DNA from 2 places in the uncultured Agathobaculum sp. genome. Region 1 is predicted to be linked to the other one. Evidence: predicted binding sites of a transcription regulator. Region 1 holds the regulator's gene; the other holds the start of a gene.
The links. Region 1 encodes Rex, which represses fermentation and respiration genes when NADH is low (regulators of the CRP and FNR family bind a similar motif). Its sites were predicted from a motif close to ATTGTTAANNNNTTAACAAT; they were not measured.
Positions count from the first base shown of each region.

Region 2: a site for Rex is predicted at 1,475-1,494, ahead of ABGT74_RS02760 (acyl-CoA dehydrogenase). Genes of this name have one in related genera too.

Region 1 covers NZ_CAWVCU010000001.1:957-4,369, reverse strand. Annotated here, with positions in the region: gene ABGT74_RS00035 (isocitrate/isopropylmalate family dehydrogenase) at 1-836, shown strand, start outside; gene ABGT74_RS00030 (redox-sensing transcriptional repressor Rex) at 876-1,514, shown strand; gene ABGT74_RS00025 (helix-turn-helix domain-containing protein) at 1,897-2,232, opposite strand; gene ABGT74_RS00020 (NAD(P)H-dependent oxidoreductase) at 2,336-2,896, shown strand; gene ABGT74_RS00015 (sigma-70 family RNA polymerase sigma factor) at 2,944-3,390, shown strand; gene ABGT74_RS00010 (helix-turn-helix domain-containing protein) at 3,380-3,413, shown strand, end outside.
Region 2 covers NZ_CAWVCU010000036.1:30,575-33,987, reverse strand. Annotated here, with positions in the region: gene acrB (acryloyl-CoA reductase electron transfer subunit gamma) at 1-164, opposite strand, end outside; gene ABGT74_RS02760 (acyl-CoA dehydrogenase) at 187-1,338, opposite strand; gene asnB (asparagine synthase (glutamine-hydrolyzing)) at 1,690-3,186, shown strand; gene ABGT74_RS02750 (hypothetical protein) at 3,122-3,413, opposite strand, start outside.

The sequences.
Region 1 (3,413 bases):
CGATTCTGAAGGGGCCGACCACGACCCCGCGCAAGGGCGATCCGTGGCCGAATGTGGAGTCTGCAAACGTGGCGATGCGCAAGGCGCTCGACCTGTTTGCCAACGTGCGCCCGGTCAAGGTGCCTGAACTTGGCATCGACTGGACGTTCTATCGTGAAAACACCGAAGGCGGGTATGCTGTCGGTTCGCAGGGCATGCAGATCGACGATGACCTGTTCCTGGATTTCACGGTTGCCACCTCGCAGGGCTGCGAGCGTATTGCCCGTCTGGCATTCGACTATGCACGTAAGACCGGCAAGAACCGCGTTTCCTGCGTCACCAAGGCGAATATCATCAAAACGACTGACGGCAAGTTCCTCGATACCTGCCAGAAGGTCGCAAAGGAGTATCCGGAAGTCGAGTTCGACGACTGGTATATCGACATCATGACCGCAAAGCTGCTGGACGACAAGCGCCGTCGCGACTTTAAGGTGGTCGTGCTGCCCAACCTGTACGGCGATATCATCACCGATGAGGCCGCTGAGATTCAGGGCGGCGTCGGTACGGCAGGTTCGGCGAACATTGGTAAGCGTTACGCGATGTTCGAGGCGATCCACGGTTCGGCACCGCGCATGGTGCAGGAAGGCCGTGCAAAGTACGCTGACCCGTCGTCCGTGCTGCGTGCATCGGTCATGCTGCTGGAGCATATCGGCGAGATCGAACTGGCGAAAAAGCTCGACCGTGCACTGGATATCTGCATGTTTGAAGAGAAAAAAGTGGTCGTTACCGGTCGGGATACCGGCGCGACTGCACAGGAATTTACGGATTACGTGCTGGATACCATCGCGAAGCTGTAATTGTTGCATATCGCAATTTAAGGAAGAAGGAGAGAGCCTGTGGAACGAAAGCAAGAGGTTTCCAAAGCGGTCATTCAGCGGTTGCCGCGCTATTACCGGAATATCTGTGAACTGAAGGCTGAAGGTGTGCAGCGCATCTCCTCGCGTGCGCTGGCAGAGCGCATGGGATTAACGGCTTCACAAATCCGGCAGGATTTTAACTGTTTCGGTGGCTTCGGACAGCAGGGCTATGGCTACAATATTGATAAGCTGATGGAGGAATTGGGGTCTATTCTCGGCCTCCGTGCAGGCCGCACAGCGATTTTGCTGGGCGCCGGCAATCTGGGCCGGGCGCTGCTCAATAACTTTGATTTTTCCGCCAGCGGCTTTAAGCTGCTTTGCGCGTTTGATGCCAATCCTGAACTGAAAGGAAAAGCATTTGGCGGGTATTCCGTGCGCAGCAGCGATGATTTACCGTCGTTTATCGCAGCGCACAAGCCGGATGTGGCGGTTCTCACCATCCCGCGGAAAAATGCGCCTGAAATTGCGCGGGAACTGGTCGATCAAGGCATCCGTGGCTTGTGGAACTTCACGGGAGAAGATCTCCACTTGGGCGGCTTGGGAGTACCAGTGGAAAATGTCCATCTGTCCGATAGCTTGATGACACTGTGCCACTTGGTCAGTACAACAGAAGAATAAAAAAGAAACGGCCAATAAGGTAGCTACGCATAAAACAGTATCAACCACAAACTGAAACAGGGTAGCTGCCATACGGAGTGTAGAAGAAAGACGAGCAAGAAGCGATTGTTTCTTGCTCGTCTTTTTCGTTCTGTTACGCAATAGAACGCCATTTTCGAGGGTGCGAGTATAAAACCCTTACCCACCTCTGTTTTGCACGCTCAAAGCTGCATAAAATCAAAGGATTTTTACCCCTAAATGCGAACATAGACTATGATAAATTGAGGGCGAAAGCGGTTTACTGCTTTCGCCCTCTTGATTACTCACAAGCAAGGACAGAAACAGCCGTCAAGGACGCGAAGCGTGAAGTTTATCCTTGACGGCTGTTTCTGGCTTTGCTACTCTACTTGCCCTTGTGTTCTTCTCCCCATACACATAATTGGTCTAATATTTTCATAAGCGATTGCCCTTTGTCTGATAAACTATACTCCACCTTTGGGGGGATTTGCGGGTATTCTTTTCGGATTATCAAATCGTCCTTTTCTAATTCCTTTAGGGAAGTGCTTAAAGTCTTATGCGAAATGGATTTGATGTACCGCTTCAATTCATTGTACCTTACGATTTCAAACTCCATCAGACAGTACAGGATTACCATTTTATATTTCCCACTAATCAGCGACAGGGCATAGCTAAATCCAGTATCTTCAAAGTTGGATTTTTCAATATAGTCCTTGAACATTTACACTCTCCTTTAGGTTAGTATCTAACAAAAATGTGCGTACTTTATTTTTAGGGTATGTGTTGCTATAATTATAGCATAAACTTTTGGAGGTGTAAATCACATGAGCAAAAAAATATGTATCTTGAACGGAAGCCCCCGCCCTACTGGGAACACCAAAGAATTGATTAAGCGTTTTACCAAGGGAGCAGAGGCAGCAGGACACGAAGTAACCTGTTTTGATTTGCAGAAAATGGATATTCATGGCTGCTTGGGCTGCTGCAAAGGCGGAAAGGATGAAGCCTGTCCATGCGTTCAGAAAGATGACATGACACAAATCTATCCGGCGTACCGAAATGCGGATGTTGTCGTGTTAGCTTCCCCTATGTATTATTGGGGGATTAGCGGTCAACTAAAGAGTGCTTTTGACCGCCTGTTTGCCGTAGCGGAATTAACGCCGAACTATGAAAACCCAAAGAAAGATTGCGTCCTGCTTATGGCTGCGGAAGGAAATACCGAGAGCAACTTTGCCCCTGTTCGGGCTTTCTATGAGGGATTGACTTCCCATCTGGGGTGGAAAAATATCGGCGTTGTGTATGCCGGCGGCAATATGGACATTGGGGATATTTTGAGCAAGTCGGAACAGCTTGAGGAAGCGGAGAAATTAGGCAACTCCATTTCTTAAATTATTGGAGCAACTGCTATCTTTCGTGAGAGGAAAGGGGGATTATTTTGAATTGCACAAAAGAATACAAAGAGCATATTGAATACACATTTCACGCTTTCTGCAAGATCGTCATTCATCATGCGGCGATTACGGCAGCAAGGACAGCAGGACGAAAGCAAAAGCATGAAATATCCCTCGAATACCTTGCAGAAGAAAAGCACTATCCATTTGCTACCGAGGACGAGTATTTCAAAGCACCAGAGCAATACGAAGAATACCCTGTGTCCTTCTGCGGCGATACAGTCATATTTTATAATGGCTTGCTTGCAAAAGCCCTTTCCCGATTGCCGCGGCAGGAACAGGAAATGATTTACTTGTCCTTTTTCCAGCGTGTTCCACAGCATGAAATCGGCAGACGCTATCAATGCAGCCGCAGCGCGGCGGGCTATCATATCCGCAAATCCCTGCGGCAGCTTCAAACGGAAATGGGGGAAGCGGCGCATGAGGAATAGAAAACTTCTCCCCTATGAAACAA
Region 2 (3,413 bases), on a different contig from region 1:
TTGCAGCCGGTCTCGTCCTTGAGCTTCAGAGCAGCCTCAACAGCGTTGAGGTCGTCCGGGTTGGTGATGGTCTCCATGGATGCGCGGTTCAGGGTGCCGTCGGGATTAACAGCAACCTTGCCGGAGGTATCCGGAACCTGCTTTACACAAACAATAGCCTTCATAGTTCAGTTATCCTCCTTATCCTTAGCGCAGAACCTGACCGGCGATGACCATTCTCTGAACCTGAGAAGTGCCTTCGTAGATCTCGGTGATCTTAGCGTCACGCATCATGCGCTCCATCGGGTACTCACGGATGTAACCGTAGCCGCCGTAGATCTGTACGCACTTGGTGGTAACGTCCATTGCAACCTCAGAAGCGTACAGCTTCGCCATAGCAGCTTCCTTAGTGAACGGCAGACCAACGTCGTGGTTGAACGCAGCGCGACGAACCAGCAGACGAGCAGCCTCGATCTGGGTGTACATATCGGCTACCATCCACTGCAGGCCCTGGAACTTGTCCAGCGTCTTGCCGAACTGAACGCGCTCCTTCATGTACTGGATCGCCTTGTCCAGAGCGCCCTGCGCAATGCCGAGTGCCTGGGAAGCGATGCCGATACGGCCGCCGTCCAGCGTCATCATAGCAATCTTAAAGCCACCGTTCTCCTTGCCGAGCAGACGGTCAGCCGGCAAATGCACGTCTTCAAAGATCAGCTCAGCGGTCTGAGAACCACGGATGCCCATCTTGTGCTCGATCTTGCCGATGGAGAAGCCCGGATCGTCCTTGTCAACGATGAAAGCAGAAATGCCCTTGTTGCCCTTGGACTTATCGGTCATAGCAAAAACAACGTAAGTATCCGCGCGTCCGCCGCCGGTGATGAACACCTTGGTGCCGTTGAGGATGTAAGAACCGTCCGCCTGCTTCTCAGCGATGGTCTGCTGTGCAGCGGAGTCGGTACCAGCGTTCGGCTCGGTCAGGCCGAATGCGCCGATCTTCGCGCCTTCCTTAGGCTCGATGAGCGGGCGGAGCCACTTTTCCTTCTGCTCTTCGGTACCGAATGCGTAAATCGGCCATGCGCCCAGCGTGCCGTGCGCAGACATGATGCCGCCGGTGGTACCGCAAACGCGGCTCATCTCTTCGATCGCGATCGAGTAGCAGACGTAGTTACCGCCGGAACCGCCGACTTCCTTCGGGAACTGAATGCCCATCAGGCCGTACTTCATCAGCTTCTGGACAGTCTCTTCCGGATAGCGCTCCTGCTCGTCGATCTCGGCTGCGAGCGGCTCAACTTCGTTAAGCGCGAACTCACGGCACATCTTCTGGAACAGTGCTTCTTCTTTTGTAAGCCTAAAATCCATGCCATATACCTCCCAAAAAATATTCGCGGGTGTACAGAAAAACACAGCGCCCGATGCCCATGGGCCGCAGCGCTGTGTCCTAAGCCAACACCCTACTTTGGAGCATGTCTATTTCTATTATATCGTTTGCCGAGAATATGTCAAGGATTTAACACACTTTTGCGTGAGATTTTCGACCCGATTTTTTCCATTGCAGTTCCCTCTTTTTACCCTGTGTGGAATCCCGGCTTTTGTTTGCATTTTGTATATGCATGGCCGGCATCTCACACCATATTCGAGCGGTTTTTCACATATTCCGCGCCGCTCCCGCATAAGAAGCAGAGAAGGCTATTATATAAGGAGGAAAAGTCTATGTGTGGAATCGGCGGCTTTGTCGATTATGAACATGACGCGCGCCGCTATGCCGCAGCGGCAGAACGCATGCAGCGCAGCCTGACGCCGCGCGGCCCGGATGCGTCGGGCGACTATCAGGATGCGGACGCGGTGCTCGTCCACCGCCGCCTGATCGTCATTGACCCGGACGGCGGCGCGCAGCCCATGCACGCACCCGACGGAAATACCGTGCTGGTATATAACGGAGAGTTATATAATACAGAAGAAATACGAAAAGACTTAATCGCACGCGGGCACACATTCCGCGGCCATTCGGATACTGAGGTGCTGCTGCACGCCTTCCTCGAATGGGACACAGACGCATTCCAGCGGCTCAACGGCATTTTCGCATTCGCCATCTGGCAGAAAAAGGAGCGGCGGCTCGTCCTGTGCCGTGACCGGCTGGGCGTCAAACCCCTGTTTGTTGCTCACATGCAGGACGGCATCGTGTTCGGCTCAACGATTGGCGCGGTGCTGTGCCATCCGGCCATCGAGCCCGAGGTCGATGAGGACGGCCTGCGCGCCGTACTGCTGCTGGGCCCCGCGCGGCCGCCCGCGTCCGGCGTATTTCGGCAGATCGACTCGCTGCTGCCCGGACATTACGCGGTGCTTACCCCCGAGGGCTACACCGACCACACCTATTGGAAGCTGGAAGCACGGGAGCACACCGACACCCTTGAGCAAACCATCGAGCGCACGCACGAACTGATCTGCGACGCGGCAAAGCGGCAGCTGGTGTCCGATGTCCCGCTTGCCTGCTTCCTGTCGGGCGGACTGGATTCCTCCATTCTGTCCATGCTGGCCGCCAAGGATTACGCCGCGCGGGGCGAAACGCTGCATACCTGGTCGGTCGATTACCGTGACAACGACAAATACTTCACCAAAAACAGCTTCCAACCCACCAGCGATGATGAGTTCATCCAAATGATGGTCTCGGCGCTCGGCACGCAGCATCATAACGTTGTTATCGAGCCGGACGCCCTGTGCGCCGCGCTCCTGCCCGCGACCGACGCGCGCGACCTGCCCGGCATGGCGGACGTGGACTCCTCGCTGCTGCTGTTCTGCGCGGCAGTCAAGCAGGGCGGCACGACCGTGTGCCTGTCCGGCGAGTGCGCCGACGAGCTGTTCGGCGGCTACCCGTGGTACCACCGCGAGGAAATCCTGTTCGAGGACACCTTCCCGTGGTCGCGCTCGGTCGATCTGCGACTCGGCCTGCTCGCACCCGGCATCGTGCGGGACGGCGCGGAATTTGTCCGCGAGCACTATCTCGCCACCTGCCGCCGCGCCGAAAAGCTGCCGACCGACAGCAAAAAGGATGCGCGCATGCGCGAAATGTTCGTGCTCAATCTGGACTGGTTTATGGCAACCTTGCTCGAACGAAGCGTTGCACAAGGATACCGCAGCCGATCATCTACTCCTCCAAGGTATAGCCATAGCCGAACAGGAAGTAGTTATAGTCATCTGTATCCGATGTGAAGGATAGGGGAACGGTTTCCCCTGCGGCCAGCGGCCCAACATAGGCATTATGTACCTCCAGTGGCTCGTCCGGAATGGTTGCATCATCCCCGTACTGCCGCGGATTGTCCAGCTTGTAGAGCGAAATCTCCAATTGGATCGTGCCGAAATCCACATCGGTCTGATTGGTGAAGCTGGCGCGGTGCTCGCCCGCATACCCCTTGTTCCTGCCCGTATCGTTGTGGTAG